DNA from 4 places in the Rhodoferax sp. GW821-FHT09E07 genome. Region 2 is predicted to be linked to each of the others. Evidence: predicted binding sites of a transcription regulator. Region 2 holds the regulator's gene; each other region holds the start of a gene.

Region 1 (7,780 bases), on a different contig from region 2:
CGGCGGTTTTGGGCGTAGGCAGCTTCGTCATGCCCAGCGGCTTTGGGCTTCTCCTTGCCCCAGCTGACCGCCTCCATTTGGGAAGTGTCCACACCGTAGGTTTTCAAAGTCTTCAATACGGCTTCGGCACGCTTCTGACCCAAGGCCAGGTTGTACTCGGCGCTGCCGCGCTCATCGGCGTTGCCCTCCACGCGGATCGACAGCTTGGGATTTCGCACCAGATATTTGCCATGCAGGTCCAGGACGGCTTGGTACTCCGGCTTGATCAGGAAATTGTCGTAGTCAAAGTAGACACTGCGGTTGGTGAACAGGGCACTGGCCGGGTCCAGGTGGGGCGCCAGCACCACGCTTTGAACCTTGGACTGTGCAACAGGCGCGTTGGACTCCGTGGCAGCCGTCGTGGTTTGCATGGGAGGGGCGGCAGAGGCGTCGGACGCCATGTTTGATTTGGGGCTGCTGCCACACGCCACCAGCGCCAAAGCGCTGGAGAACACAAACGCCATTGAACAGATTTTTTTCATGACTTTTCGTCGCCTCTTTCTGAAAATTGGATAACCCATGAATCGCGCCCAGAATCAATATCCGGGCTCGGGAAATTATACATTTGTTACAATGTAAACGGATAATGTTTCAGAGTAGGCGACGCCTGCGCAGTGGCACACGTCTTGGTGTCGCTGGCCCTTTTTCAGTACTGCTTGTACGGAAGGAACTTGCCGGACAGCACCACATTCACGCGGTCGCCCTTGGGGTCGGGTTGGCGCACGATGTCCATGCTGAAATCGATCGCGCTCATGATGCCGTCGCCAAATTCCTCGTGGATGAGTTCCTTGATGGTCGTACCGTACACGTTGACCAGCTCGTACCAACGGTAGATCAGCGGGTCGGTAGGAACCGCCGTGGGGAGTGAGCCTTTGTAGGGCACCACCTGCAGCCATTTGATCTCTTCGGCGCTGAGGCCGAAGATCTTGCCAACGACCTTGGCCTGCTTTTCGTCGAAGGTCATTTGGCCCAGGCAACCGGCGGTAACCCACTCCTTGCTGAGCCCCACCTTCTTGGCCACACTCTCCCACTTCAGCCCTTTGCTGACTTTGGCGGCGATGATTTTTTCGGTGACGTCATTGCGATTCATAGATGCTCCTGATCAGCAGTGGTTGGAAAGTGCATGCAGGTTGCAAGAATCACGCCTTACAACCCCAGATCGCTCAGCCCCGGATGGTCATCAGGGCGACGGCCCAGGGGCCAGAAGAATTTGCGGTCGGTCGCCTGGATCGGTTGGTCATTGATGCTGGCGTGGCGATGGGTCATCAGGCCGTTGGCATCGAACTCCCAGTTTTCGTTGCCGTAGCTGCGAAACCAGTTGCCCGCGTCGTCATGCCACTCGTAGGCGAAACGCACGGCGATGCGGTTGTCCGCATGGGCCCAAATTTCCTTGATCAACCGATAGTCCAACTCGCGCATCCATTTGCGCTCCAGCAGTGCCTGTGCGGCCTCTCTGCCCACAGGGAATTCGACGCGGTTGCGCCAGCGTGTATCCGTGCTGTAGGCAAGCACCACACGCGCCGGGTCACGCGAGTTCCAGGCATCTTCAGCCAGGCGAACCTTCTGTATGGCGGTGGCAAGGGTAAATGGGGGCAGTGGCGGGCGGGGTTCCATGGGTAGCAGACCTTTTCAAAAGTAATGGAAGGCATGTAGACAGACTTGTCTACATACAAATGCTAATCGATGTAGACAGACTTGTCTACAATATTGGCATGTCGTTATTCCCCACCCCCGCATTGAAAGACCTGCCACCCCGTGAGCGAATCTTGCTGACAGCGCACCAGCTTTTCTACAGCGAGGGCATTCGGGCCACGGGTATCGACCGCGTGATTGCAGAGTCGGGCGTGGCCAAGGTGACCTTCTACCGCTGCTTCCCCAGCAAGAATGAGTTGATCCAGGCCTTCCTCACCTACCGACATGAAATGTGGATGGGTTGGTTTACGGATGCCCTGCACCGCTATGGGACCAAATATGCAGGCACGGATGCCCTGGTGCCTGCGCTGCGCGAGTGGTTTGAAGACGAGGGTTTTCGGGGCTGCGCGTTTATCAACAGCGTGGCGGAGCTGGGCGCAACGCAGCCAGAGGTGATAGACATTGCACGTATGCACAAAGAAAGCATGACGGCAGCCGTGGCCACACTGCTTCCTCCCTCCAGGCATCGACAGAAGGACGCACAAGCGGTGGCACTGGCCATTGACGGTGCGATTGTGCAGGCCCAAGGCGCGCAAAGCCCGGAGGCGGCGTTGACCAACCTTGCGCACCTCTTGCGTGCGCTTCGGGCTACGCGGACTACTTTGGCAAGAACAGCAGCCAGTACACCAGCAGAAAATTCAGCAGCACCGACACGCCCAGCGCGACCTTCCAGATAGCCGTGGGGTCGCGCTGCATCAGCGGTGTGGCCATGGGTGCATTTAGCGGGCGGCTGGCGCCGCGCTCCAGCGCCAGCAGGAATTCTTCCGCTGTCTCGAAGCGCTGACGCTGGTCGCGGGCCACGGCCTTTTGCAGCACGTGGTCCAGCCAGATGGGCACCTCGGGGTTGTGGCGGCTGGGGGGCGTGGGGTCGCGGTAGTAGCGACCCACCTGGTAGGGCAGCACATCGCCATAGGGCAGCTTGCCGGTAAGTAGTTGGTAAAGCGTCACGCCCAGCGCAAACAAATCACTCTGTGCATTGGGAAGTTGGGCTTCGCCGTCCTCCGCTTCCGTCTTGCCATTACCAGCCTTGGTGCGAAAGCCCCACTGCTCGGGGTTCACGTAGCTGGGCGTGCCCGCGTGCAGCGCCCGCATGGCGGCGGGTTCACGCCCGCTCAGGGCGACACCCAGGTCCAGCACGCGCAGCACGCCGTCGTCACCCAGGTGCAGGTTGGCGGGCTTGATGTCACGGTGCACCACGCCCTGCCGGTGCAGGCGCGCCAGCCCCTTGAGCGCCTGCATGGTGTAGCCCAGCGCCACGGCCGGTGCCACGCGTGTGTGGTGGTCCAGCTGCTGCTGCAGGGTCTCACCGCCATGCCAGTCATACAGCACATAAAACGCCGAACGCTCACGGCCATTGGGCAAGCGCTCGTGCACGGCCACCAGGTGGTCCGCTGCGCGGGATGAATGCATGCGCAGCGCCAGCCACGCCTCATGGGCCAGCATGGCGCGTTCTTCCTGGTCGTGGGCGCGGGCGGTGTTCAGGGTCTTGAGGGCGTACAGCGTCTGCGTCGCTGGGTCACGCACCTGGTACAGCACATTGATGCCGTTGTCGGCAATGGGCGCCGTCACGACAAAACCGTCCAGCGTGTCGCCGACTTTCAGCTTTGCGGGTATGGGCAAGGCCTCGGCCCGGCGGTTGGCATCGGCCAGCGTGGCCTCCAGAAGCCCCTGCACGCGCACCACCATGGCGGACACGTTGTCGTTGCTGCCCCGGGTCAGCGCCAGGTCCACCAGCTTCTGGGCGGCGTCACGCGCGTCCGCCATGGCCGCATATTCGGGCAGACGGCGGGCCGCCACTTCGCCGTGCACACCGTCGGTGAGCAGAATGAACACATCGCCCACCTGCAGGTCACCCTGGAGGTAGTCCACCACCAGGTGGTCTTCGGCCCCGACGGAACGCAGCAGCTGGTGTTTAAGGTCCGGGTGGTTGACCACATGGTCTTGCGTGAGCTGGGTAGCCTTGCCGTCGCGCACCAGGTAGCAGCGCGCGTCCCCCACATGGGCCAGCGTGTACGAGTGGCCGCGCAGCACCAGCGCGGTCAGCGTGGTCAGGCCCATGGCGGGTTGGCGCCGCCGGTTGATGCCACACAGCCAGGCGTTTTGCGCAGCGATGATGCGGTCCAGGGCGACGGTTGTGTCCCAGGTCTCGGGGGTGCCAAAGTAGTCGCGCACCAGGCTGGTCACCGTGGTCTGCGCAGCCTCGCGGCCCATGCCGCCAGCGCTCACGCCGTCGGCCATGGCGACGATGGAGCCCATGTCTTCCTGCCCCTGGGTGGGCAGCATGGCGGCGCAGAAGTCTTCGTTAAGAGGTTTGCGCCCGGCCTGGGATGCAAAGCCAATGTCTATGTCAAAAGCCATGCACCAAGATAAGCAATTTCAGTGCCGAATTCTGCTGCAACGCACCAAAATCGTGCGGGTTAACCCTTGGTCCAGCCTCATCCCACTAGCATTTGCATGCTGTGTTCGTAGTGGCCCGACAGCTGTTCGAACAGGCCCAGCAAGGTCTCGCTGCCAGCCGCCAGGTCTTCCAGGCGAGCGCCGCGCTTGGCGGGACTGAGGCGTTGGGCGTCTTGGGCCGCGGCCACCATCTGCAGCCACGCCACGCCCGCAGCGCCCAGAGCCTCGTGGATGGCGGGGGTGCTCAGGGGCAGGCCATTCAGGTAAGTGAGCGCTTTTTCGAAATCTTGCTGGGCAGCGCGCATACTGGCCTGGGCCAGCTCCACAGCAATGCCCTGGCTCACCAGCGCCAGCAACGCGTATTTGCCATAGCGCTGCGACAGCATGCGCTGGCGTCCGGCCAGGTTCAGCACTTGCAGCGGTGCGGCCGCGCCCGAGCTCTCCAGGCTGGCGGTCAGGCGCTCGGCGCCCATCAGCAGGGCCTCGGCCTCGCGCTCCACCACATCCGTGCCACCTGCGGTTAACGCGGCCTTCAGCAGCTCCCAGGTTTGGGCCACCTGCCCCAGCAGATCGCCATAGGTGGGCTGCGACAGGTTTTTGCGTAGCAGCGCAAAGTTGCTATCCACCCACTGCACCGAGTCCTGCAACAGGGCAGCATGGTGCACGGTCTGCACCTGCATGGCCTGCAGCAGGTGCAACTTGACCAGGCGCTGCGACAACATGCGCAACTGGCCCGACCGGTTCACCGCTTCGGCAAAGTGGGCCGACTGGATGATGTGCTGCGACAACTGGCCCATGCGCTGGTTGGAACTCATGGCGGCCGAGCGCAGCGTGCGGAAGGCGTCGTCGTCCGACAGGCTTTGGGCCCGCATCAGAATGCCCTTGGCCCGGTCCACCGCCTTGCGCTCCTCGAAGCGGGTGGCCAGTTCTTCATAGGCTTGGCGCTGTTGCTCGGCCTTTTGAAACCGTGCCTGTGCCAGATGGATAAGCGGGCGCAGCCGGTTAGCCCCATAGCCATTCACCACATAGGCATGCACGCCGCACTCGGTGGCCTGCTCGATATGGCTGGCATCACTGTCATTCGTGAACACGATCAACGGGCGTGGCACGGTTTGCCTCACCACTTGCAGCGCCTGGAACCACGCGCTGGTGGGCAACGGCACATCGCAAATCACCACATCTGGTGCGTGCAGCACCACGCCCTGCACCAACTTGCTGCAATCATCGACCGTGGCCAGCACCGAAATGCCCACCGCCTGCAGGTCAGCAGCCAGCGTGGGCGCGGTCTTTTGGCGGGCGGAACACAGCAGGGCGGAGGTCATGAAAATTCAGTTTCAGCTAGGAATAACGGGGCTTGCGGGGCCTTGGGTGCCACGCAATTCGCACACCACCCACACCGGCAGAGCGGGTGACCGCGAACAGGTGCCGATCATATGGCACAGCTCTTGCATTGGCTGAGCCGGGCGCAACGACGCGCTCAAACGAGATGACAGCCATGCCGGTTCTGCGCACAACGACGTCGCGCAGTCGCAGTCTGTCCAACGCCAGTGCTTGCTGGTGCGCCTTTGCAGAAGGCGCAGATCTCCTCTACCCCCTATTTTTGGCATGTGGCACCGCCGCATCCCGCAAAGTCTTCTCGTCCTTGGAGTGGCTACTATGAAAAAATCGAAACTGGTAATGATTGGCAACGGCATGGCCGGTGTGCGCACCCTTGAGGAACTGCTCAAGGTAGCCCCGGACCTGTACGACATCACCGTCTTTGGTGCCGAGCCCCACCCCAACTACAACCGTATCCTGCTCTCCCCCGTGCTGGCCGGCGAGCAGACGCTGGACGAGATCGTGCTGAACTCCTTCGAGTGGTACGCCGAAAACAACATCACGCTGCACGCCGGCAAAAAAGTGGTGGAAGTGGACCGCGTGAAGCGCATCGTCAAAGCCTCTGACGGCACCGAGGCCGAGTACGACCGCCTGCTGATCTGCACCGGCTCCAACCCCTTCATCCTGCCCATTCCCGGCAAAGACCTGCAAGGCGTGATCGCCTACCGCGACATTGCCGACACCAACGCCATGATCGAGGCGGCCACCAAGTACAAACACGCCGTCGTCATCGGCGGAGGCCTGCTGGGCCTGGAGGCCGCCAACGGCCTGATGCTGCGCGGCATGACGGTGAGCGTGGTGCACGTGATGCCCACGCTGATGGAACGCCAACTGGACACCGTGGCCGGCGGCCTGCTGCGCAAGTCACTGGAAGAGCGTGGCCTGAACTTCCTGATGGGCGCACAAACCCAGGAATTGGTGGGTGGCGACGATGGCCGCGTGAAGGCCATCAAGTTCAAAGATGGTTCTGAGGTGCCAGCCGACCTGGTGGTGATGGCCGTGGGCATTCGCCCCAACACCGAGCTGGCCGCCAGCATGCGCTTGCATGTGGACCGCGGCATTGTGGTGACCGACACCATGCAGACCGTGACCGACGCCCGCATCTACAGCGTGGGCGAATGCGCGGCCCACCGCGGCATCGCCTATGGCCTGGTGGCCCCCCTGTTTGAGCAAGCCAAGGTGGCCGCCAACCACCTGGCCATGTACGGCATTGGCCGCTACACCGGCTCGCTGACCTCCACCAAGCTGAAGGTCACTGGCATCGACCTGTTCTCGGCCGGCGACTTCACCGGCGGCGAAGGCACCGAAGAGATCGTGATGAGTGACCCCTTTGGCGGCGTGTACAAAAAGCTGGTCATCAAGAACGACAAGCTGGTGGGCGCCTGCATGTACGGCGACACCGTGGACGGCAGCTGGTACTTCAAGATGCTGCGTGACGGCCGCAGCATTGCCGACATCCGCGACAAGCTGATGTTTGGCGAAAGCGGCTCCAACATCGGTGACGTGGGCCACCAGGGGCAGAACAAGGCCGCTGCCATGGCGGACAGCGACGAGGTCTGTGGCTGCAACGGCGTGAGCAAGGGCACCATCTGCAAGGCCATCAAGGAAAAAGGCCTGTTCACCCTGGACGAGGTGAAAAAGCACACCAAGGCCAGCGCGTCGTGCGGTTCCTGCACCGGACTGGTGGAACAGATCATCATGTTCACGGCCGGTGGCGACTACTCCGCCACGCCCAAGAAGAAGGCCATGTGCAGCTGCACCGAGCACAGCCACCAGGAAGTGCGCGACGCTATCTTCAAGGAAAAATTTCTCACCATCGCCCAGGTGCAACAAGGCATGGGCTGGAAGACGCCCAACGGCTGCTCCAGCTGCCGCCCTGCGCTGAACTACTACCTGATCAGCAGCTGGCCCAAGGAAGCCAAGGACGATCCGCAAAGCCGCTTCATCAACGAGCGCAGCCACGCCAACATCCAGAAGGACGGCACCTACTCCGTCATCCCGCGCATGTGGGGCGGTGAGACCACGGCCAACGAGCTGCGCAAGATTGCCGACGCGGTGGACAAGTACAAGATTCCCACCGTCAAGGTGACCGGTGGCCAGCGTATCGACTTGCTGGGCGTGAAGAAGGAAGACCTGGTAAGCGTGTGGAAGGACATTGGCATGCCCAGCGGCCACGCCTACGCCAAGGCCTTGCGCACGGTGAAGACCTGCGTGGGCAGCGAATGGTGCCGCATGGGCACGCAGGACAGCACGCAAATGGGCAAGGACCTGGAGC
Region 2 (7,780 bases):
GTGTATGCCCAGTGGGTGCAGGACATCGAGATCGCCGGCCCCGGCTTCATCAACATCCGCCTGAAACCCGCGGCCAAGCAGGAAATCGTGCGCGAGGTGCTGGGCCAGGCCGCCCAGTTTGGCTACCAGCCCTCCAACGGCCAGCGCGTGCTGGTCGAATTTGTGTCGGCCAACCCCACGGGCCCGCTGCACGTGGGCCATGGCCGCCAGGCCGCGCTGGGGGATGCCATCTGCAACCTGCTGGAAACCCAGGGGTGGAATGTGTACCGCGAGTTCTATTACAACGACGCGGGCGTGCAGATTGGCACCTTGGCCAGCAGCACCCATCTGCGCGCCCAGGGCTTCAAGCCCGGTGACGACCAATGGCCCAGCGGCGAGAAGGCCGCAGCCTACAACGGCGACTACATCGCCGACATTGCCGCCGACTTCCTGGCGGGCAAGACCGTCAAGTCCGACGACCGTGAGTTCACTGCCAGTGGCGACATCGACGACCTGGACGGCATGCGCCAGTTCGCCGTGGCCTACCTGCGCCACGAGCAGGACCTGGACCTGCAGGCGTTTGCGGTGAGGTTCGACAACTACTACCTGGAAAGCAGCCTCTACACCAGCGGCCGCGTGGACGACGCGGTGAAGCGCCTGCAGGCCGCCGGCAAGACGTACGAGCAGGACGGCGCGCTGTGGCTCAAGAGCACCGACTATGGCGACGACAAGGATCGCGTCATGCGCAAGCAGGACGGAACCTACACCTACTTTGTGCCCGATGTGGCGTACCACATCGCCAAGTGGGAGCGTGGCTTCACCAAGGTGGTGAACATCCAGGGTACGGACCACCACGGCACCATCGCCCGCGTGCGCGCCGGCCTGCAGGCCGCAGGCGTGGGCATTCCCCAGGGCTACCCTGACTACGTGCTGCACACCATGGTGCGCGTGGTCAAGGGCGGCGAAGAGGTGAAGATCAGCAAGCGCGCGGGCAGCTATGTGACGTTGCGCGACCTCGTCGAATGGACCAGCAAGGACGCCGTGCGCTTCTTCCTGTTGTCCCGCAAGCCCGACACCGAATACACCTTCGACGTGGACCTGGCCGTCACCAAGAACAACGACAACCCGGTGTACTACGTGCAGTACGCGCATGCGCGTATCTGCTCGGTGCTGGCCACCTGGGGTGGGGATGTAGCCAGCCTCAAGGGTGTGGACCTGTCGGCGCTGGACAGCCCGCAGGCCCAGGCCCTGATGCTGCTCTTGGCCAAGTACCCCGAGATGCTGACCGCCGCAGCGGCCGACAACGCGCCGCATGACGTGACCTTCTACCTGCGCGAACTGGCCGCCAGCTACCACAGCTACTACGATGCCGAGCGCATCCTGGTGGACGACGAAGCGGTAAAACTGGCGCGTCTGGCGCTCGTCGCAGCCACCGCGCAGGTATTGCACAATGGCTTGGCGGCGCTGGGCGTGAGTGCCCCGCAAAAGATGTGAGACTTGGGGGTCAGACCACTTGCCTAGCAATGTGCTGTGACCCTCACTGATTAAGAGAGAGAAAGCAGCACATGAAGTTTGAACGTGGCGGAACCATTGTGGGTTTCATCGTCGGTGTGGTGGTGGGCCTGGGGGCCGCGTTGGCCGTGGCGGTGTACGTCACCAAGGTGCCCGTGCCTTTCATCAACAAGAGCCAGAGCCGCAGCGCCGACCAGGACGCGGCCGAAGCCCAGAAGAACAAGAACTGGGATCCCAACGCGCTGCTCTACGGCAAGAACCCTGCGCCTGCGGTGCCCACTGCTGCCGCACCGGCCTCTGCCGCGTCGGGCGCCAAGGCCGCCAAGCCGGAGACAAAGGCAGACGTCAAAGCCGATGCCAAGACCGATGGCAAGGCAGACCCCAAGGATGCCAAGGCCGCCAAGCCGGACGCCAAGGGCGAACTCAAACCCGCTGTGTCGGCAGACCCCCTGGGCGACCTGGCGAAGGCCAAGGCGGGCGCAGCCAGCGAGGCCGATGCATTCACCTACTTTGTGCAGGTGGGCGCATTCCGTACCGCTGAAGATGCGGAGGCCCACCGCGCCAAGCTGTCGCTCAGCGGCATTGAGACCAAGATCTCCGAGCGCGAGCAGTCGGGCCGCCCGGTGTTCCGCGTGCGGGTAGGCCCGTTCGACAAAAAGGACGACGCCGACAAAGCCAAAGACAAGCTGGACAAGAGCGGTCTGGAAACCGCCTTGGTGCGCGTGCAGCGCTAAGCAGCGCTGGAACTTTCCCCGCCCAGTCCACTCCCATCCAGGCACTTTGGAGCTTTTGAACCCATGAAACGTCGCGTATTTACCCAAGCCGCCACTGGCGCCGCCATCGCATCTTCCGCCCTGTGGGCCGCCAGCGCCCAGGCACAGGCCAAAGCCCCGCAAGCGGGCACTGATTACCAGCCTGTGGACCCCCGCGCTCCCGTGGAGGCCCCTGCTGGCAAGGTCGAGGTGGTGGAGTTCTTCTGGTACAGCTGCCCGCACTGCAATGCGTTTGAACCCACCTTGCAGGCCTGGATTCCCAAGCTGCCCAAGGACGTGTCCTTCCGCCGCGTGCCTGTGGCTTTCCAGGACAGCTTTGTGCCCCAGCAGCGCCTGTACTACGCGCTGGAGGCCATGGGCCTGGTGGAAAAGCTGCACTCCAAGGTGTTTGCCGCCATCCATGTGGAGAGGCAAAACCTCAGCGGTGGTGATGCCATCGTCGAATGGGTGGCCAAGCAGGGCGTGGACAAGGCCAAATTTGTCGAGCAGTACAGCTCGTTCAGCGTGGCTACCAAGGCGACCAAGGCCGCCCAGCTACAAAACGCCTACAAGGTGGAAGGCGTGCCCGCCCTGGGTGTGGCTGGCCGTTACTACACCGATGGCTCCATCGCCGGCAACATGCAGCGCGCGCTGCAGATCGTGGACGCGCTGATCGTCCAAGCGCGTACCGCCCGCTAAAAAACACGCCTCTGCGCGGGCCGCAGAGGCAATCCACAGGGCTAGAATGATTTGTCATTCAACCCCTTTGTGGAGAGTTTCCCCATGGCACATCAGAAGTACCGGCTGGTCACCCGCAGTGATTTTGATGGGCTGGTGTGTGCGGTGCTGCTCAACGAGCTGGACCTGATCGACGAGATCAAATTCGTCCACCCCAAGGACATGCAGGATGGCAAGGTGGAGGTGTCCGACCGCGACATCACCACCAACCTGCCCTATGTGCCCGGCGTGCACCTGGCTTTTGACCACCACGAGTCCGAGACCGTGCGCAACACGGGCGAGCGCCCCAACCACATCATCCTGCCCGACGCCGATTCGGCCGCGCGCGTGGTGTTCGACCACTATGGCGGCGCCAGCCGCTTTCCGGCCCGCTTCCACGACATGATGGAAGCCGTGGACAAGGGCGATTCGGCCCGCTTCAGCCACGACGAGATCATGAACCCCACGGGCTGGGTGCTGCTCAACTACCTGATGGACTCGCGCACTGGACTGGGCCGCTTCCGTGAATTCCGCGTCAGCAACTACCAGCTGATGATGGATTTGATCCAGTACTGCCGCCACCACGGCATTGACGAGATTCTGCAGCTGCCCGATGTGGTGGAGCGCGTGGAGCTGTACTTTGACCACGCCGCCAAGGCCAAGGAGCAGCTGCTGCGCTGCTCCACCGTGCATGGCAACCTGCTGGTGCTGGACCTGCGCAACGAAGACACCATTTTTGCAGTGAACCGTTTCATGGTCTACGCGCTGTTCCCGCAGACCAATATTTCCATCCACGTGTTGTGGGGTCTGCAGAAGCAGAACACCGTGTTTGCCACCGGCAAGTCCATCACCAACCGCAGCTCCAAAACCAATATCGGCGAGCTGATGTTGTCCTACGGCGGGGGCGGCCATGCCAATGCGGGCACCTGCCAGGTGGAGAACGACCGGGCTGCCGAAGTGTTGCAGGCGTTGGTCAAAAAAATTAACGCCGACGGCTGAACCCGCCAAGGCGCGAAATGCGCAAAGCGCTCGGTACAATGGCCGAAGCGCTTTTCGAGCAAGTTTCGTGCCTTTATGAAAAAAACCATCCTGTCTGTGACCGTGTCGCTGGTGTTTGCCAGCGCAGGCGGCCTTGCGTGGGCCGAAAAAGCCGACCGAAACAAGCCCATGAACGTGGAGGCGGATGCCCTGCGCTATGACGACCTGAAGCAGGTCAGTGTCTTCACCGGCCATGTGGTGTTGACCAAGGGCAGCATCCTGATCCGTGGCGCCCAGATTGAGGTGCGCCAGGACCCCGATGGCTACCAGTACGGCGTGGTGACCGGTTCGACCGCCACTCCCGCGTTTTTCCGGCAAAAGCGAGAAGGCCTGGACGAGTTCATTGAAGGTGATGGCGACACCATCGAGTACGACGGCAAGGCCGACACCGTGCGCTTTGTCAAAAAAGCCCAGCTGCGCCGCCTGCGCGGGGCCACGCTGGCCGATGAGGTGACGGGCGCCGTCATCCTCTATGAAAACCTGACCGACAAATTCACCGTGGACGGCGCCCCCAAGACGGCTGCCGCCCCGGCCGGCCGCGTGCGCGCCATGTTGACGCCCAAACCCGAGTCCGAGGCCGCCACGCCGCCCCAGCCCGGCGCCACCCTGCGTGCCACGCCGCAACTTGAGAAGCCCGCCCAGTGAGCGACATTCCCCAAGAAGCCCCGGACACCAGTACCGGGCGGCTGGAAGCCCGGCATTTACAAAAATCCTATGGCAAACGCCAGGTGGTCAAGGATGTCTCGCTGGCCGTGCGCACCGGCGAAGTGGTCGGCCTCTTGGGCCCCAACGGTGCGGGCAAAACCACCTCGTTCTACATGATCGTGGGCCTGCTGCGCGCCAGCGCTGGGGACATCACAATTGATGGCCAGTCCATCGAGCACATGCCCATCCACCGCCGCGCGCGCCTGGGACTGGGCTATTTGCCGCAAGAGGCGTCCATCTTCCGCAAGCTCAATGTGGGAGACAACGTGCGCGCCGTGCTGGAGCTGCAGCGCGACGAGGCGGGCGAGCCGCTCACGTCGGTCGAGATTGAAAAACGCCTGACCGCACTGCTGCAGGATCTGCGTGTGGAGCACCTGCGCGAATCGCCCTCGCTGGCCCTGTCGGGCGGTGAGCGGCGCCGGGTGGAGATTGCACGGGCGCTGGCCACGCGGCCGCGCTTCATCCTGCTGGATGAGCCGTTTGCCGGTATCGACCCGATTGCGGTGATCGAGATCCAGCGCATCATCAACTTCCTTAAGGGACGCGGCATCGGGGTGTTGATCACCGACCACAACGTGCGCGAAACCCTGGGCATCTGCGACCACGCCTACATCATCAGTGACGGCCATGTGCTGGCGCAGGGCACCCCCTCCGAGATCGTGAACAACGCCGATGTGCGCCGCGTCTATCTCGGCGAACACTTCAAGATGTGATGAAGCAGGGTCTTTCCTTACGCGTCTCCCAACACCTGGCGCTCACGCCCCAGTTGCAGCAGTCCATCCGTCTACTGCAGCTCTCCACGCTGGAGCTGAGCCAGGAGGTGGAGCAGATGCTGGACGAAAACCCGTTTCTGGAACTGACCGAGGACCGGGCCGAGCGCGAGGACTTCGGGCTCAGCACCTCCGACGCAACGGTGAGCGAAGGCGATCGGCTGTCAGAGACCGGTGACGCTGAATACGCTCCTAATTCTGTAGCTGACTACGCAACATCCACGGGGGCTGGAGCCTCCAGCGATGAAGAAGCGGCGCCGCTGAGCAGCAGCGACGAACCCAACTGGGAAGGCGACGGCACCACCGAAATGACGCCCGACGATGGCGAGTGGGGTGTGGACGCCAAGGCCAAGGCCAACAACCTGGGTGACGACGAAGAAAAGGACGCCACCGAGCTGGCGCGCTCCACCGAATCGCTGCAAGCCTATCTGCACCGCCAGGCCCTAAGCCTGCGTACCAATGCCACCGATGCGGCCGCGCTGCGCTTTCTCATCGAATCCCTCAACGACGATGGCTACCTGGAAGACCCGCTGGAAGACCTGGCGCGCAGCCTGAACCCCGGCGACGAAGAACAACTGCAGGACCTGGCGCACCACTTCACCGTGGCCCTGGGCCTGCTGCACAGCCTGGAGCCTGTGGGCGTGGGGGCGCGCGATTTGGGCGAATGCCTGCGTCTGCAAGTAGCCCATTTGCTGGCCAATGCCGAAGAAGATGGCGAGCATGACCGCCTGGAGGTGCTGCAGGTCGCGCTGGGCATTTGCCGCCAGCCCATGGATCTGCTGGCGCGGCGCGACATCAAGCGTCTGGTGCAGATGGGTGTGGGCAGCGACACGCTGGTGCGCGAGGCGATTGCGCTGATCGCCCGGCTGGAGCCCAAGCCCGGGCGCCGCTTTGTGGACGTAGAGCGCAACATCATCGTGCCCGACGTGCTCGTGGTGGCCATCGGCAAGGCCGGCGGCATTCCGAAGTTCCGTGTGCAGCTCAACCCCGACGTCATGCCGCGTCTCAAAGTGCACGACATCTACGCCAATGTGCTGCGCAACCACCGTGGTGGCCGCGACGGTGCGGGCCACGCTGCGCTGCAGCAGCGTCTGCAAGAGGCGCGCTGGTTCATCAAGAACATCCAGCAGCGCTTTGACACCATCCTGCGTGTGAGCACGGCCATCGTGGAGCGGCAGAAAAACTTCTTCACCCACGGCGAACTCGCCATGCGCCCCCTGGTGCTGCGCGAGATTGCCGACGAGCTGGGCCTGCACGAGTCCACCATCAGCCGCGTGACCACGGCCAAGTACATGGCCACGCCGTTTGGCACCTTTGAGCTTAAGTACTTCTTTGGCTCGGGCCTGGGCACCGAGAGCGGTGGCAATGCCTCCAGCACCGCGGTGCGCGCGCTGATCAAGCAGTTCATCGCCTCCGAGAGCGCCAAAAAGCCCTTGAGCGACAACCAGATTTCCGACATGCTCAAGGAGCAGGGCATCGAGTGCGCACGGCGCACCGTGGCCAAATACCGCGAGGGCCTGAAGATCGCCCCCGCCTCACTCCGCAAAGCGCTATGAACCAACTGACCCTTTTTCTCCCCTGCGCAGCCGGCGTGGAGGAGTACCTGGCGCCGGAGATTTTGCAGATCACCGGTCTGCCCCCCGGTTGCGTGACCAAGCAGCGTGGCGGCGTGGCCGTGCGCACCTCGTTTGCGCACGCCATGCTGCTCAACCTTTACAGCCGCCTGGCCCAGCGCGTGCTCGTGCTGGTGTCGTACACCGAGTACCGGAGCGAGCAGGACCTGTACCGCGCCGGCCTGCAAGTGCCGTGGGAGCAGTGGTTCACCCCCAAGGAAAGCATCAAGGTCGAGGTGACGGCGCAGCACAGCCCGCTGACCTCGCTGAACTTTGCCGCGCTCAAGGTGAAGGACGCCGTGTGCGACCGCTTCCGCGAGGTGGCCAACGGCGTGCGCCCTGATGTGAACACGCAGTGGCCCGATGTGCGCATCTACGCCCACCTGACCACCGACGCCTGCTCGCTGTACATCGACACCTCGGGCGAGCCGCTGTTCAAGCGCGGCTGGCGCGAAGACAAGGGCGATGCACCGCTGAAGGAAACCCTGGCCGCCGCCATGATTGCCGCCAGCGGCTGGGCCTCGGGGGACGACGACCTGATGCCGCTGTACGACCCCTGCTGCGGCAGCGGCACCGTGGCCATTGAAGCCGCGCAGATTGCCTGCAACATCGCGGCCGGTTCGCTGCGTCGCTTTGCGTTCGAGAAATACCGCCCCTTCCGTTCGCAGGAATGGGCGGACATGAAGGCCGAGGC
Region 3 (7,780 bases), on a different contig from region 2:
TGCTGCGCAGCCCTTGGCCCGCCGCCAGCATCGTCGGCGCCCATCTGGAACACAGCCCCAGTCTGGCCGAAGTGGGCGCGCAGATCCGCGACCGCGTGGCGCAAGACGCTGTGGTCTGGCGCCAAGGCCTGCGCCCGCGCGCGCGCGCAGCGCTGGTAGGCGAGGCCGATGCGCTGACGGTACTGCTGGCCGACGGTACGCTGGCCCAAGCGCTGGATGCAGCCCCCGGCCTGGATGTGGGGGCCTGGCTGCCGCTGGCGGTGCAAACCGGTTTGTTGCTTTCGGTGGTGCAGATACCGCCTACTTTTCTCTCACTTGACCCATGAAACCTACGCCTATGCCACAGCCACTGTTGCACTCGCCCTCCTTGATCACCCGCGCCCTGCTGGCCTGGGGCTGGCTGGAGCGTGGCCTGGAGGCCCTGCAGCCGCTCGCCGCTCTGTTGGCCCGCGTGTACGTGGCGCAGGTGTTTTTCGCGTCGGGCCTGACCAAGCTGCGCGACTGGGACATCACCATCGCGCTCTTCATGGACGAATACAAAGTGCCGCTGCTGCCGCCAGAACTGGCTGCCGTCATGGGGACTACAGGAGAGCTGGCGCTGCCGGTGCTGCTGGTTCTGGGTCTGGGCGGGCGGTTTGCCGCGCTGGGTCTGAGTGTGGTGAATGCGGTGGCCGTGGTGTCGCTCACCGAGGTCGCGCCCGCTGCGCTGCAGCAGCACATCACCTGGGGGATCTTGTTGGCCGCGCTGGCGTTGTTTGGCCCGGGCAACTGGGCGTTGGGCCCCTGGCTGCGTGACTGGTGGCTGCGCAAGGGGTAACCTTCGTTCATGGTTTCTGACGTGTCTTTTTCCAACGCCACCACCGGCTTGGCCCGGTTGTGGCCCAAGCGGATTGCCTGGCGTCTGACCTTGGGGCTGGGCGTGCTGGTACTCATGGTGTTGCTGGCGCTGGCGCAAACCGCGTGGCAGTTGCGCCTGGTGTCTGATGTAACGCAACGTTTTGCAACTGGCGATATGCAGCGCTTGCTGCGCGTACAGGCGCTATCGCTGCAGACGGAGGGCGTGGGCAGCGCCTTGGTGCGCCTGGTGCACGCACCGCGCGCGGACCGGGTGAAGGAATATGCCGATGTGGATGCGCGCAACCGCAGCATCGACGGCATCATCGAATCGCTGTCCGTCGAACTCAAAGATCCCGAGCAGGAGGCCACACTGCGCCGCCTGGTCGCGTGCCGTGCAATGTATGCCCAGGCTTTCATCGCCACGGTGGATGAGATCGAGGCCGACAACATGCAGGCCGCGGCCCGTGCCTTGAACGACCAGGTAAACCCGTCCCTGACGGCCATGTTGCGCGAATCCAGCGCGCTGCTGCAGCGCGAACGCCAGCGTGTGGAGGCGCAGCTCAGTGATGCGCATGCGCTGCTTGGGCGCGTGGCCATGTGGGTGGGCCTGCTGTCGTTGCTGGCAATTGCCCTGGCCACCTACGTGGCCTGGCGCACCACGCGCAGCGTGGTGGCCCCGCTGGCCCGCCTGGAGCGGGCCGCACGCCACATTGCCCAGGGCGACTATGCGCACCAGGTGCCAGCCACCGGCACCCAAGAGGTGGACCGCGTGGGCCAGGCCCTGAACACCATGTCGGACGCGGTGTCCCAGCGCGAGCAGCAGATCGTGCGCCTGGCCTACCAGGACAGCCTGACCGGTCTGCCCAACCGCACGGCACTGCTCAATCCCCAGCATCCCGCTCCCGAGGGTTTCAACACCCTGGTGCTGATGGATTTGGCGCGTCTGAAAATCATTAACGAAACCCTGGGCTACACCACCGGCGACACCTTGATCAAGGAGCTGGGTGCGCGTGCCAGCCTGGTGTTGGCGGCGGCGGCTCGGCGTGGCGTGATTGGGCCCCAGTGGGTGGTGGCGCGCCTGTCGGGCGGGACGTTTGCGGCGGCATTTCACGCCGACCAGCGCAGCGCCGTGGAGCAATTGCGCGCCGACCTGGAGGGGGCCACCACTGCCGCGGTGGCCTGCAGCGGCCACAGCGTGGACCTGAACCTGACTTGTGGCTTTGCCGATGCCACGGACTCCGGCTCTGTGGCGGTGGGGACCTTGCTGCGCAACGCCGAAGTAGCCCTGCACAGCGCCAAGCGCGCGGCGCTGGGCCACGCCTGGTACAGCGCAGCCCAAGAGGCCGCGCGGCTGGACCACCTCGGGCTGGTGTCCGACCTGCGCGCCGCTGTGGCCCAGTCGCAACTGCAAATGTGGCTGCAGCCCAAGTTCGCGCTGGCCGACGGCCGACCCGTGGGTGCCGAGGCCCTGGTGCGCTGGGTGCACCCCCAACGCGGCTTTGTGTCACCCGCCGAGTTTGTGCCGTTTGCGGAGCAGACCGGCTACATCACCATGGTCACCGACTGGATGCTGGACCAGGCCCTGCGTACGCTGCAGGCGTGGCAGACCACGCACCCTACGCTGAGCATTGCTGTGAACGTGAGCACGCGCGATTTGCAGGATGCAGGCTTTGCCCAGCGTGTGGGCCACAAGGTTGCTACCAGTGGCATCAACCCGCAGCGCCTGCGCCTGGAAATCACCGAAAGCGGGCTGATGGAAGATGCGCAGAAGAGTGTGGAGCTGCTGCAGGCGCTGCGCGCCGTGGGCATTCCGCTGTCGATTGACGACTTTGGCACCGGCTATTCGTCACTGGCCTACCTGCAAAAGCTCCCGGTCAGCGAACTCAAGATCGACCGCAGTTTCATTGATGGCATCGACAAGGCGCCCGGCACCCAGAAGCTGGTCAAGGCCATGATCGAAATGGGCCATGGCATGGACCTGTTTGTGACCGCCGAAGGCGTGGAGACCGAGGCCGAACGCGCCACCATCGCCCAGCTGGGCTGCGATGTGATGCAGGGCTACCTGGGCAGTCGGCCGCTGCACGGGGCGGCGCTGCAGGCTTGGCTGGACAGCGTGGTCATGGCACCTGCATTGACTGCAAAATAGGCCTCTAGCCCACGTATTTATTGAACAATTTGCTCTCAAATAGAGAGCAATCGCGATGGCTTACCAGTTGGCCTCGCGCTCCGGCGTGGCGCTGATCTTGTGCACGCTCAAGTCAGCGCCGTCAAATTCTTCTTCCTGGCTCAGCCGTAGGCCCATGGTGGCCTTGAGTGCACCGTAGACAATCACGCCGCCCAGCGCGGCCCAGGCCACGCCCATGGCGGTGCCGATGAGTTGCGCACCCAGGCTCACACCGCCCAGCCCGCCAAAGGTTTGGCTGCCGAAGATGCCCGCCGCAATGCCGCCCCAGGTACCGCACAGGCCGTGCAGCGGCCAGACGCCCAGCACGTCGTCGATCTTCCATTTGTTCTGCGTTAGCGTGAACATCACCACAAAAATGGCGCCGGCCACGCCGCCTACCACCAACGCGCCCAGCGGGTGCATCAGGTCCGAGCCCGCGCATACGGCCACCAGGCCGGCGAGCGGGCCGTTGTGCACAAAGCCGGGGTCGTTCTTGCCCAGCAGCAGTGCCACCAGCGTGCCACCCACCATGGCCATCAGCGAGTTCACTGCGACCAGCCCGGACATTTTGTCCAGCACCTGCGCGCTCATCACGTTGAAGCCGAACCAGCCTACGATCAGAATCCAGGCGCCCAGCGCCAGAAACGGAATGCTGCTGGGTGGGTGGGCTGACATGGCGCCGTCCTTGCGGTAGCGGTTGCTGCGCGCGCCCAAGAGCACCACAGCGCCGAGCGCGATCCAGCCGCCCACGGCATGCACCACCACGCTGCCCGCAAAGTCATGAAATTCAGCGCCGGTCAGGTTCTTGATCCAGGCCTGCACGCCAAAGTGCTGGTTCCAGGCAATGCCCTCGAAGAAGGGGTAAATCACGCCCACGATGACGGCGGTGGCGATCAGCTGGGGCCAGAACTTGGCGCGCTCGGCAATGCCGCCCGAGATGATGGCCGGAATGGCGGCGGCAAAGGTCAGCAGGAAGAAGAACTTCACCAGCGCATAGCCGCTTTGCACGGCCAGCTGCTCGGCCCCTACAAAGAAGTGCGTGCCATAGGCCACGCCATAGCCCACCAGGAAATAGACGACGGTGGAAACGGAGAAGTCCACCAGGATTTTGACCAGCGCGTTCACCTGGTTCTTGCGGCGCACGGTGCCCAGCTCCAGAAACGCAAACCCCGCATGCATGGCCAACACCATGACTGCGCCCAACAAAATGAACAGGGCATCTGCGCCCTGTTTTAGTGCTTCCATACAAACCCTCTTTGAATAAATGCTTGTGTTTGGTGCAAATAAAGTGAAATTCTTCAAAATGCACCAAATTAAAGCAAAAACCACGCCAGACAATCCAAAGTGGTGCGTCTGAAAGGATTTCTGCCCCAAACGCCGTGCTTGATATACTTTGCACTCACAGCGCCAATTTGCTCCAGCTTGCGGGCGCTTAATAAATTCAGCTAAACACGGACCCGCCTTTTGGCATTGCAACCCGGCCCGCGTTTAGCGTTGCCGGGTTTTGTTTTTATGCTGATTGCCACGCCCCAGTCCCTGTCGTTCGATGCGCCTTTGCCCCTGCAAAGCGGCGCTTCGCTGCAAGGCTATTCCCTCGCCTATGAGACCTACGGCACGCTGAACGCCGACAAGTCCAACGCCGTGCTGGTGTGCCATGCGCTTAATGCCTCACACCACGTGGCGGGCGTTTACGCGGGGCAGGATAAAAGCGAAGGCTGGTGGGACAACATGATTGGCCCCGGCAAGTCGGTGGACACCAACAAGTTCTTTGTCATCGGCGTGAACAACCTGGGCTCCTGCTTTGGCTCCACTGGCCCCATGCACACCGACCCCCGTACTGGCAAGGTGTACGGCGCGGACTTTCCCGTGGTGACGGTGGAGGACTGGGTGAACGCACAGGCCCGCCTGTTGGACGCGCTGGGCATCCAGACACTGGCCGCGGTGCTGGGCGGATCGTTGGGCGGCATGCAGGCGCTGAGCTGGACGCTGCAGTACCCCGAGCGTGTGGCGCATGCCGTGGTGGTGGCAAGCGCGCCCAACCTGACGGCCGAGAACATTGCGTTCAACGAGGTGGCGCGCCGCGCCATCGTGACCGACCCGGATTTCCACGGCGGGCATTTCTACGAGCATGGCGTGGTCCCCAAGCGTGGCTTGCGCATCGCCCGCATGATTGGCCACATCACCTACCTGAGCGACGACGTGATGAACGAAAAGTTCGGCCGCCAGCTGAAGGAAGCGCTGCTGGAGCACGCCAGTGGCTACAAATACTCGACACAGGACGTGGAGTTCCAGATCGAGAGCTACCTGCGCTACCAGGGCGACAAGTTCGCCGAGTACTTTGACGCCAATACCTACCTGCTGATCACGCGCGCGCTGGACTACTTTGACCCAGCGCGCGCTTTTGGTGGTGACCTGAGCAAAGCCCTGGCCCGTACCCAAGCCAAGTTTCTGCTGGTGAGCTTCACCACCGATTGGCGTTTCAGCCCCAAGCGCAGCCGGGAAATTGTCAAGGCGCTGCTCGACAACAAGCGGGACGTCAGCTACGCGGAGATCGACGCGCCGCACGGTCATGATGCCTTTTTGCTCGATGACCCCCGTTACATGGGCGTGGTTGGCTCCTATTTCAATAGCATTGCGCGTACCTTGGAGGTGGCAGCATGACCGACATGAGCACCCTGCATGCAATTGCCAGCCTGGTGCCCCAGGGCGCCCGTGTGCTCGATCTGGGCTGTGGCGACGGCGCCTTGCTGGACCACCTGCAACGCCACCGCGGTTGCTCCGGCTACGGCGTGGAGCTGGACGATGCCAATGTGCTGGCCTGCGTGCAACGCGGCGTGAACGTGCTGCAACTGAACCTGGACCAGGGCCTGAGCATGTTCGAGGACGCGAGCTTTGACGTGGTGCTGCAGATCGACACGCTGCAGCATCTGCGCAATGCCGAGACCATGCTCAAGGAGACGGCGCGCGTGGGCCGGGTGGGCATCGTGGCTTTTCCCAACTTTGCGCATTGGCCCAACCGCCTGAGCATCCTGCAGGGCCGCATGCCCGTCACGCGGCGCCTGCCCTACCAGTGGTACGACACGCCCAATATCCGGGTCGGCACCCACGCCGACCTGGCCGAGCTGGCGCAGCGCAACGGCCTGCGCGTGCTCGACAGCTTCGGTCTGCAGGAGGGCCGCACCGTGCGCTTTGCGCCCAATTTGCGCGCCGGCACCTCGGTCTACAAACTGGCCCGCTGACGGCCCAGGTTTCGCGCCGCCCATGCCTCGCTTTGCCGCCAATCTGAGCTTTCTGTACAACGAGCATCCGTTGCTGGAGCGCTTCGCGGCGGCGGCGGCGGATGGTTTTGCGGGCGTGGAGTTTCTGTTTCCTTATGCCTGGACGCCCGACGCGTTGGCCGCGCCGCTGCATGCGGCCGGCTTGCAGCAGGTGCTGTTCAATGCCCCGCCTGGCGGCAACGAGACAGCCGCCATGGCCAGCGCGTGGGACCGTGGCGAGCGTGGCACCGCTTGCCTGCCGGGGCGAGAGGCCGAGTTCCAGGCGGGTATCACCACGGCGCTGTACTACGCCATGGTGCTGCAGTGCCCGCGCATCCACGTCATGGCGGGGTTGGTGCCGCAGGGCGCGGACCACGCTGCCCTGCGCGCCACCTATGTGCGCAATCTGCGCTGGGCCGCCGAGCAGGCTACCGCCCAGGGTTGCACGCTGCTGATTGAGCCCATCAACCCGCGCGACATGCCGGGCTACTTTCTGGTCCACCAGGCCCAGGCGCATGCCGTGGTGGCTGAGGTGGGCTCGTCCCACTTGCAGGTGCAGATGGACCTGTACCACTGCCAGGTCACAGAGGGCGACGTGGCCAGCAAGCTGCGCCAGTACCTGCCCATGGGCACGGTGGGCCATATCCAGATTGCTGGTGTGCCAGAGCGCCAAGAGCCTTCGCAGGGCGAGCTGCACTACCCGTACCTGCTGGCGCTGCTCGATGAGCTCGGTTACGCCGGTTGGGTGGGTTGTGAATACCGGCCCCGGCTGGGTGCCCAGCCCGGTGCCACCCGCGCAGGGTTGGGCTGGCGAGATGTGACGTTGCGCTGAGGGTTTGCCACAGCCGGATTGCGGTTGGCGCATGGCATGATGGCGCACCACCCACTCTGTTGTTTCAGGAGTTCGCCATGAACGCCCGCGTACCGTCCGCTGCCTTGAATGCGCCACAAGCGTTGGAGCAGGTCAGCCAAGCTTGGGACCGTGACATTGTTCACCGTCTGGAAGACTACATCCGCATTCCCGCCAAATCGCCCATGTTCGATGCGGACTGGGTGGCAGGGGGCTACATCGACACCGTGGTGCGCAACACCGCCCAGTGGATCGAGGCGCAAAAGGTGCCGGGCTTGACACTGGAAGTCGTGCGCCTGGAAGGCCGTACCCCCGTGCTGTTTTTTGAGGTGGCCGCCAGCGGGAACACGTCCGCACAGACCGTGCTGATGTACGGCCACCTGGACAAGCAACCCGAGTTTTCCGGCTGGCGCAACGACCTGGGCCCCTGGACCCCCAAATACGAAGACGGCAAGCTCTATGGCCGTGGCGGTGCCGACGATGGTTACGCCGCCTATGCCGCCATTGCCGCACTGCAGGCCCTCAAGAGCCAGAACGTGGCGCATCCGCGCGTGGTGGGCCTCATCGAAACCTGCGAGGAAAGCGGCTCGTACGACCTGCTGCCCTACATCGACATCCTCAAGTCCCGTCTGGGCGACGTGGGACTGGTGGTGTGCCTGGACTCGGGCGCCG
Region 4 (7,780 bases), on a different contig from region 2:
CTTGGGAAGCTACAAAAACAGTAGCATTTCCCGAAGCTTGGCGGGCCGCGACCTGCAGCTGGGCTCCCGCCTGCAGCGGCGCCCAAAGCCAGCGCAAGCCACCGTGCCACTCCACCAGTTGCGCCCAAGGCAAGTCCAGCACCGGAGCCGTGGGCGCCACCGACAGACGCCACAACACCAGGTCCGGCGCAGGGGGCGTAAAGAACGGCAGGCGCTGGTCACGGCACAGCAGCCAGTCGGCGGCAGCCTGGGCCGCGTCCATGCGCTGCCCAGGCGCTTCGTCCAGCATCTTCCGGCAGGCCGCTTCCACCGCCGCCATGGCGCCGCGCAGACGCACAAACAGCAGGTCTTGCCTACCGCCGGGCGCCGTGTCGTCATGCACCCAGCAGCTGGCATTCAGCGGCAGGGGCTGGCCGCCCCAGCGGTGCAGTTGCTCCAGCGCCGTGGCCTGATCCAGGCCAAACACCAGCGTGGCCTCGGCCGGGGCCATCGGCAGCACCTTGAGCGACACCTGCGTGAGCACGCCCAGTGTGCCCATGGCGCCCACCATGAGGCGAGAAACGTCGTAGCCCGCCACATTCTTCATGACCTGGCCGCCAAAGGTGAGGTGCTCGCCACGGCCGTTGATGCATTCCAGGCCCAGCACAAAGTCGCGCACGCTACCCACACTGGCACGCGCTGGGCCAGCCAGGCCGCTGGCCACCAAACCGCCGACGGTGGCGGGCGACGGCGTGCCGGCACCGCTGGACCACACGAAATGCGGAGGCTCGAACGGCAGGCATTGGCCCTTTTCGGCCAACGCGGCTTCCAGCTCGGCCAGCGGGGTGCCCGCGGCCACGGTGACCACCAGTTCGCTGGGCGCGTAGTCCACGATGCCCCTGTGGCCCCGTGTGTCCAGCAGTTGCGCGGGCTGGATGGTGCCCACAAAGTCTTTGCTGCCACCTCCACGGATCTGCAGCGGCGTGCGCTCGGCCACGGCCGTGCGGACCTGGTCCAGCAAATGGGCAAGAGCGGGGGTATCGGGCATGGCGCCGATGGTAAAGCGCTGCCTTCTGCCCCGGTGTGAATTTTTTGGTGCCTGCACCACCAAAAAATTGGTGGTGCAGGACACGGGACTCAGTCGACGAAGAAGTTGACCGGCAGGCCCGGCACTTCCACCCGCATCGAGAACACCGCGCCAGACAGCGGCATGGCTGCCAACTCGGCCGCACTGCGGCCATGGCGCGCAGTCGTCACGTACAGGGTCTTGAGGTCTTCACCCCCAAAGCAGGGCATGGTGGGACACTGGGCGGGCACAGGGATCTCGGCCAGCAACGTGCCATTGGGCGCGAACTTGCAGATGCGTCGGCCTTCGAACATAGCCGCGTAGTAGTTGCCCTGCACGTCCACCGCCGCGCCATCGGGACGGCCTGCGTATGCGGTGGTCTCAAAGGTCCACCCGGCAGGCTTGGGAGCGCACTGCTGAAAGTTACGCTGTTCGTCCAGGGTGTTGGTCTCCAGGTCATAGTCCCAAGCGTGCACCACATGGTTGGGCGTATCGGACCAGTAAATGGTCTGGTTGTCCGGGCTCCAGGCCAAGCCGTTGCCCGTGAGGGCCCCGGCTGCGTGCTGCACCACCTCGGGCACGCCACGGCGGCAGTCAATGGAGAACAGCGCCGCCGCACGGCGAGCCTTGGGTTCGTCAATCGTGCCAACCCAAAAACGACCCAGCGCGTCGCACTTGCCATCGTTGGCCCGTACCACGGCCGTGTCATAGGGCAGGGTCACAATGGGTTCGAGCGCCCCACCCCACTCCCGCGCACGGAACACGCCGTGGCGCAGCGCGATGACGAGCCCGCCGCGGGCGGCGGGCGCAATGCAACCGGGCTCAGTGGGCATGTCCCACGCCTGCACACTGCCCATGTAAACGTTGGCCCGCAGAAGCTTTTTGCCGGGAATGTCCACCCAGTAGAGCTGCTGCTCAGTGGGGTGCCAGAACGGCGATTCGCCGAGTTCGAAAGTGTCTTGGCTCAGGGGTTGCCAGCTCATAGCGCGCGCTCCACGTCGATGCGCATTTCGCAGGAATAGGTCTGGCCCGGCTGCAGCACCACCACGCCCAGGTCGCCCCCAGCAGTGCCAGTCTGGGCCATCAGGTTCAGCGCGTTGTTCACATGGCTGACCGGCTCCACGGCAATGTTGTCGCGCTGCGGGTTGGTATAGACCACCAGATGCCTCAGTGCCGACGACACCTGCACACGCAGCACGCTGTCGCGCAGGGTCAGCACGCCGCCCCAGCCGTCAAAGCAATGGTCCACCGTGAGCGACTCCAGCGTTTGGTGCAGGCCGGGGTGGGCCACACGGTGGGTAGGCAATTTGTCGGAGCCCATTTCCCAGCGGCCTGTGGCCGAGAACTGCACCTCGGTACCTGGGCGCTTGGGGAAGTAGGGGTGCCAGCCCAGGCCCACTGGTGCTGCCACGGGCGACTGGTTGGTGATGGACAACGTCATCTCCAGCGCGCCCGCCTCCAGCTTGAAAGCTTGGGAACAGTCAAAGTCAAACGGCCAGGACGCGTCGGCCTTGTGCTCAAACGACAGCAAGGCGAACTGCTCTGTGGACTCGAGAACCGCCCAGGGCCGCTGCCAGGCCACCCCGTGGATGGCGTGGGGCTCGGGCTCGAAGTTCTTGACCAAGGGGTGACTGGTGCCGGCCCATTGCAGCTGGCCGTGGCCAATGCGGTTGGAAAACGGGACCAACGGGTAGCTGGCCGACTGGCGCACGGTCTGCATCTGGTCGCCGGGCAACGAGCTCAGCACAGGTTCCGTGCCCAGCCACAGACCGGCAATGCTGCCGCCCAATTCAGGTTTGATGTCGCACAGCAGGTCGCCGTTGCGCAAGGTGAGTGTGGAATTCATGGCGGCATTGTGCACCGGCAGATCCCAAAAAAATGGCCCAGCGGGACCGAAATCCTGCTGGGCCGAAGTCTCAAGAAGAATTGAAACTGGCTCGTAACCGAATCCTGAGGATTAGCGGCTGTAAGCGGTCTCGCCGTGGGACGTGATGTCCAGGCCTTCGCGTTCGTCTTCTTCGCTGACACGCAGACCGATGGTCAGGTCCACCAGCTTGAAGGCGATCACAGACACGATACCGGACCACACGATGGTGATCAGCACAGCCTTGGCTTGGATCCACACTTGCGAAGCGATGGAGTAGTCAGCGGCAGTGATGCCAGTCGCTGTCACCCAGTCAGCCACGAAACCGGGGCCACCCAGGGAAGGCGAGTTGAACACGCCAGTCAACAACGCACCCAGAATACCGCCCACGCCGTGCACGCCGAACACGTCCAGTGTGTCGTCAGCGCCCAGCAGTTTCTTCAGACCCGTCACACCCCACAGGCAGACGAAGCCAGCCAGCAGACCGATGATCAACGCGCCACCGATACCGACGTTACCGGCAGCAGGTGTGATGGCAACCAAACCAGCCACGGCACCGGAAGCGGCACCGAGCATGGAGGCCTTGCCTTTGTGCAGGGCTTCACCCAAGGACCAAGACAACACGGCAGCAGCGGTAGCGACAAAGGTGTTGATGAAGGCCAGGGCAGCGAAGCCGTTGGCTTCCAGAGCGGAGCCGGCGTTGAAGCCGAACCAGCCCACCCACAGCAGGGATGCGCCAACCATGGTCAATGTCAGGCTGTGAGGGGCCATGGCTTCCTTGCCGTAGCCAATGCGCTTGCCCACCATGAATGCGCCCACCAGACCAGCCACAGCAGCGTTGATGTGCACCACGGTACCGCCGGCAAAGTCCAGCGCGCCGGATTGCCAGATGTAGCCTGCAGTGGCGTTGACCTTGTCCACCACGTCTTTGCTGGTGTAGGCATCAGGGCCGGCCCAGAACCACACCATGTGGGCAATGGGAGCGTAGGAGAAGGTGAACCACAGCACCATGAACAACAGCACGGCGGAGAACTTGATGCGTTCTGCGAATGCGCCGACGATCAGGCAGCAGGTGATACCGGCGAACGTGGCCTGGAAGGCGGCAAACACGATTTCAGGAATCACGACGCCCTTGCTGAAGGTAGCAGCGTTGGCAAAGGTGCCGGCCGCGTTGTCCCAGATGCCCTTCATGAACAGGCGATCCAGTCCACCAAAGTAGGCGGTACCTTCGGTGAAGGCCAGGCTGTAGCCGTAGATGAACCACAGCACCACGATCAGCGAGAACGTGACCATGACCTGCATCAGCACGGACAGCATGTTCTTGCTGCGCACCAGGCCGCCGTAGAACAGGGCCAGACCAGGAACTGTCATCAAGATCACCAGCAGTGTGGAGACCATCATCCAGGAGGTGTCGCCCTTGTTGGGCACGGGTGCAGGTGCAGCCTCTGCAGCAGCAGGAGCGGCGGCGGGTGCCGCAGCAGGAGCTGCAGCAGCGTCAGCAGGTTTGGCTTCTGCAGCAGGTGCAGCAGCAACGGGTGCGTCGGCGGGTTTGGCGTCTTCGGCCAGGGCGAACGACCCGGCTGTCAGCAGGCTCAGGCCCAAGGCCAGGGAAGCAAGCAGTTTTTTCATGTTATTGGCTCTCTTTCGGGTTACAGCGCTTCTTTGCCGGTTTCGCCGGTACGAATGCGCACGACCTGTTCCAGGTTGTAGACAAAAATCTTGCCGTCGCCGATCTTGCCGGTGCGGGCAGCACCTTCGATGGCTTCGATCACGCGGTCCACCAAAGCGTCGTCAATCGCCGCTTCGATCTTCACCTTGGGCAGAAAGTCCACCACGTATTCCGCACCGCGGTACAGCTCTGTGTGGCCTTTTTGACGTCCGAAGCCTTTGACTTCGGTGACGGTAATACCTTGCACACCAATGCCAGACAAGGCTTCTCGCACCTCATCGAGCTTGAACGGTTTAATGATGGCCGTTACGAGTTTCATGTGTTCACCTCAGCTTGATAACAGTTGAATACAGACACCGGGTCTGGCTGGTCTGCTTCTCCACGGGTCTGGAGATAAGACCCCTAAAGCAGAAGCCATGCCAAGTTAAAAGCCCCTCTATTTCACAAGGCCACGCCCCAAGCAGCGCGGACTGGAGTAACATACCTGTACATAAATACAGCATGCACTTAACTGGTGCAATCTGTGCGCATGCACTGCCTTGCAGCGCACCGTTTTGGGAGCATAGGGCCATGAGCTTGTCTTTGGTGCAGAGTCGCGCTCTGCTGGGGCTGGAAGCAGCCAAGGTCACCGTCGAAGTGCATCTGGCCAACGGTCTGCCCAGCTTCAGCCTGGTCGGTCTGGCCGATGTGGAGGTGAAAGAGGCCCGCGAACGGGTGCGCTGCGCCATCCAGAACAGCGGCCTGGAATTTCCCCATAACAAGAGAATCACCGTCAATTTGGCCCCGGCCGACCTGCCCAAGGACTCTGGACGGCTGGATTTGCCCATTGCGCTAGGAATTTTGGCGGCCAGTGGGCAAATCGACGGGACCGCGTTGGCGCAGTACGAGTTTGCCGGGGAACTGTCGTTGTCCGGCGCCTTGCGCCCGGTACGCGGCGCCTTGGCCATGGCGCTGGCGCTGCGCACCGCCCAGGTCAGCACCCGTTTGGTGCTTCCGCCCGACAGCGCCGAAGAGGCGGCGCTGGTACCAGACTCCCATGTGGTGCGGGCGCGTCACCTGCTGAATGTGGTGCGTCACTTTGCGTTGCCTGCCCCCGCGGGCTCTGCGGAGCTAACCCCCGAACCGGAGGACCCGGACGGATGGGTCCGCGTGCTTGGCACCCCGCCGGGCTTGCGCCTGCGCGACGCTGATATGGCGGATGTGAAGGGCCAGGCCGCTGCGAAGCGCGCACTGGAAATTGCGGCGGCAGGCGGACACTCACTTCTATTAGTGGGACCACCAGGGTCCGGCAAGTCCATGCTGGCACAACGCTTTGCGGGCCTGCTACCGGACATGAGCACCGACGAAGCGCTGCAAAGCGCCGCCATTGGCAGCCTGTGCGGCCGCTTTGATTTGCAGCGCTGGGGCTTGCGCCCCACGTGCAGCCCTCACCACACGGCAAGTGCCGTGGCTCTGGTAGGAGGGGTGGCAATGGCCAGATTGTTTGAGAACTTTCACGCTTTATGAGAAAGTAGCGCGGTAAATAAGAACTTAGCGCTATGACAAAGAATCAGGGACGAGTAGTAATTGATGAATTAGCCAACCTACTAAATACTAGGGAAAGGTGGCGGATTGACTGGTTGGGCGACGTGTTCCCGCAAGGGCCACATAACGCTCAACACATGATCGATGTGTTTTTGAGCCCTCTCTACCCCAATGTTGAGGGCATCTTGGTTGCGCCGAATGCAGCCGATGTCGCGCGGCAAATCAGGGTACCTCTAGGGGTTGGGTACTTACCCCTCCTGTACAAGGGCGCCATTTTCCATGGCGGCAAGCGCGTCCCATTGCGCCCAAATCGGGTGGATCTGCGGCGACTCAAGATCGCGCCAGCCCACAGCACATTGCTGGGGCTTCAAGACAACATCCCCCGCTTTTTTGGGAACCAGCAAGATCAATGGCCGATCCTCCGCTCTGAATACACACTGGGACGGCTGGCATGGTCTCAAAGGAATCCATCAAAAATTCTAGCGATTTCGGATATCAACCAGGTGGATCCGTACTACGTGATGATTCCCTGCGTCGAAATCGCCCGTTTCTTCTTCTGCCCTTCAAGCGTGCTGGCACGAAGTGCTTTCTCACATGGATGGGACGACCTCATCTGGGAACCCAAGTGCGACACAACAAAATTACCCCATGAAATAACGGTGGGAACGCAAACTGTGCTTGGGCTCAAAGTTACCGACGCACGACACCTTGCTTACAAATTGATCAGTGACCGGACGCAGGATGCACTCAACGCTATTCAGCGCTCGGTTCAGTCAACCTCCCAGAACCGTCGATCCAAGGAGCCCCTGACGTGCGTCTTCCCCTTCGATGACGACACCGAAATTCAGGCCGAAGTAGTTGCTATCCCAACTGGTACGTCCTTGAAAGAGCGGTACTTTGTGACACGGCTACTGAAATGCCGCCGTCCCCTACCGTTTGACATCTGTTATGCATATCCCATGATGCACCCAGGACAGGGAGAGAATAAAGACGATAAAGACTTAAAGCCTATGTCCGTTGGAGGCAAGCCTCAAACGAGCACTGAACAAAAAGGCGACCCCAAAACACAAATCGTCGCATCAAACTCGAAGGACCTCAAAAATGAGGGCAAGCTCAGTGACGGACAAGGGGCGCCAGCCAAGTGGATTCAAGAAGTGGTTATCGCGTCAGAAGAAGATCGGTTTGACGGTCTGTCTCAAATCACAGCAACGCTGGCCCCCAAAGCCCGGCAAGAGTACAAAAACAGCGGGGAGAAGAAAAAAGTCATCCTTATCAAAGCCAACGGCATGTCTACGGGCACGCCCAAAGGCTCCAGGCCTATCATCTCCGCCAACATTGACACTGACGCAGTAGAGAAGAGCTCGGACCCCACCATCAAGCTGCTCCTGGCAGCAGTGCCATTCCTGCCGGAGCTTGGGTTTACAGCAATGCCACTACCCGTCATCGGCTTGGCCGCTTATGACACAGAACCGAGAACGGAACGTGCATGGGTCAACATCAGTACTGGTGACTCCGCCGACGGAAAGCCTGCCTTCCGGAGCCGACTCATGGTGGCCATTCACATCGAGCTCCCAGGCGTCCACTGCATCGTGGCTGACATTGAACGAAAAATGGGCAAGAAGAGCACGCAGCCGTTTGGACTCGCCGCCTTCTATCTGAGCCCCGATGCAGACATAGA

The links. The regulator sigma-54, encoded in region 2, starts transcription at its own class of promoters, with help from an activator protein. The targets are predictions, from matches to a motif close to TGGCANGNAANCTGCTTT.
Region 1: the regulator sigma-54 is predicted to act here: its motif matches at 5,563-5,580, upstream of nirB (nitrite reductase large subunit NirB).
Region 3: the regulator sigma-54 is predicted to act here: its motif matches at 4,317-4,334, upstream of AC07OE_RS15850 (ammonium transporter).
Region 4: the regulator sigma-54 is predicted to act here: its motif matches at 4,983-5,000, upstream of glnK (P-II family nitrogen regulator).

What each region holds. Positions count from the first base shown of each region.
Region 1 covers NZ_JBWKOP010000003.1:368,254-376,033, forward strand. The annotation lists gene pal (peptidoglycan-associated lipoprotein Pal) at 1-521, opposite strand, end outside; gene cynS (cyanase) at 686-1,129, opposite strand; gene AC07OE_RS07555 (nuclear transport factor 2 family protein) at 1,186-1,653, opposite strand; gene AC07OE_RS07560 (TetR/AcrR family transcriptional regulator) at 1,752-2,408, shown strand; gene AC07OE_RS07565 (bifunctional protein-serine/threonine kinase/phosphatase) at 2,329-4,089, opposite strand; gene AC07OE_RS07570 (type IV pili methyl-accepting chemotaxis transducer N-terminal domain-containing protein) at 4,167-5,450, opposite strand; gene nirB (nitrite reductase large subunit NirB) at 5,785-7,780, shown strand, end outside.
Region 2 covers NZ_JBWKOP010000009.1:101,962-109,741, forward strand. The annotation lists gene argS (arginine--tRNA ligase) at 1-1,473, shown strand, start outside; gene AC07OE_RS18310 (SPOR domain-containing protein) at 1,545-2,225, shown strand; gene AC07OE_RS18315 (thiol:disulfide interchange protein DsbA/DsbL) at 2,289-2,942, shown strand; gene AC07OE_RS18320 (exopolyphosphatase) at 3,027-3,959, shown strand; gene lptA (lipopolysaccharide transport periplasmic protein LptA) at 4,035-4,643, shown strand; gene lptB (LPS export ABC transporter ATP-binding protein) at 4,640-5,416, shown strand; gene rpoN (RNA polymerase factor sigma-54) at 5,416-7,029, shown strand; gene AC07OE_RS18340 (THUMP domain-containing class I SAM-dependent RNA methyltransferase) at 7,026-7,780, shown strand, end outside.
Region 3 covers NZ_JBWKOP010000007.1:300,687-308,466, reverse strand. The annotation lists gene AC07OE_RS15865 (HvfC/BufC family peptide modification chaperone) at 1-326, shown strand, start outside; gene AC07OE_RS15860 (DoxX family protein) at 323-817, shown strand; gene AC07OE_RS15855 (putative bifunctional diguanylate cyclase/phosphodiesterase) at 839-2,983, shown strand; gene AC07OE_RS15850 (ammonium transporter) at 3,044-4,246, opposite strand; gene metX (homoserine O-succinyltransferase MetX) at 4,514-5,662, shown strand; gene metW (methionine biosynthesis protein MetW) at 5,659-6,240, shown strand; gene otnI (2-oxo-tetronate isomerase) at 6,263-7,090, shown strand; gene AC07OE_RS15830 (M20/M25/M40 family metallo-hydrolase) at 7,168-7,780, shown strand, end outside.
Region 4 covers NZ_JBWKOP010000006.1:79,568-87,347, forward strand. The annotation lists gene glcE (glycolate oxidase subunit GlcE) at 1-1,027, opposite strand, end outside; gene AC07OE_RS12980 (SMP-30/gluconolactonase/LRE family protein) at 1,117-2,028, opposite strand; gene AC07OE_RS12985 (aldose 1-epimerase) at 2,025-2,891, opposite strand; gene AC07OE_RS12990 (ammonium transporter) at 3,003-4,538, opposite strand; gene glnK (P-II family nitrogen regulator) at 4,559-4,897, opposite strand; partial or broken gene AC07OE_RS13000 (YifB family Mg chelatase-like AAA ATPase) at 5,149-6,042, shown strand; gene AC07OE_RS13005 (hypothetical protein) at 6,117-7,780, shown strand, end outside.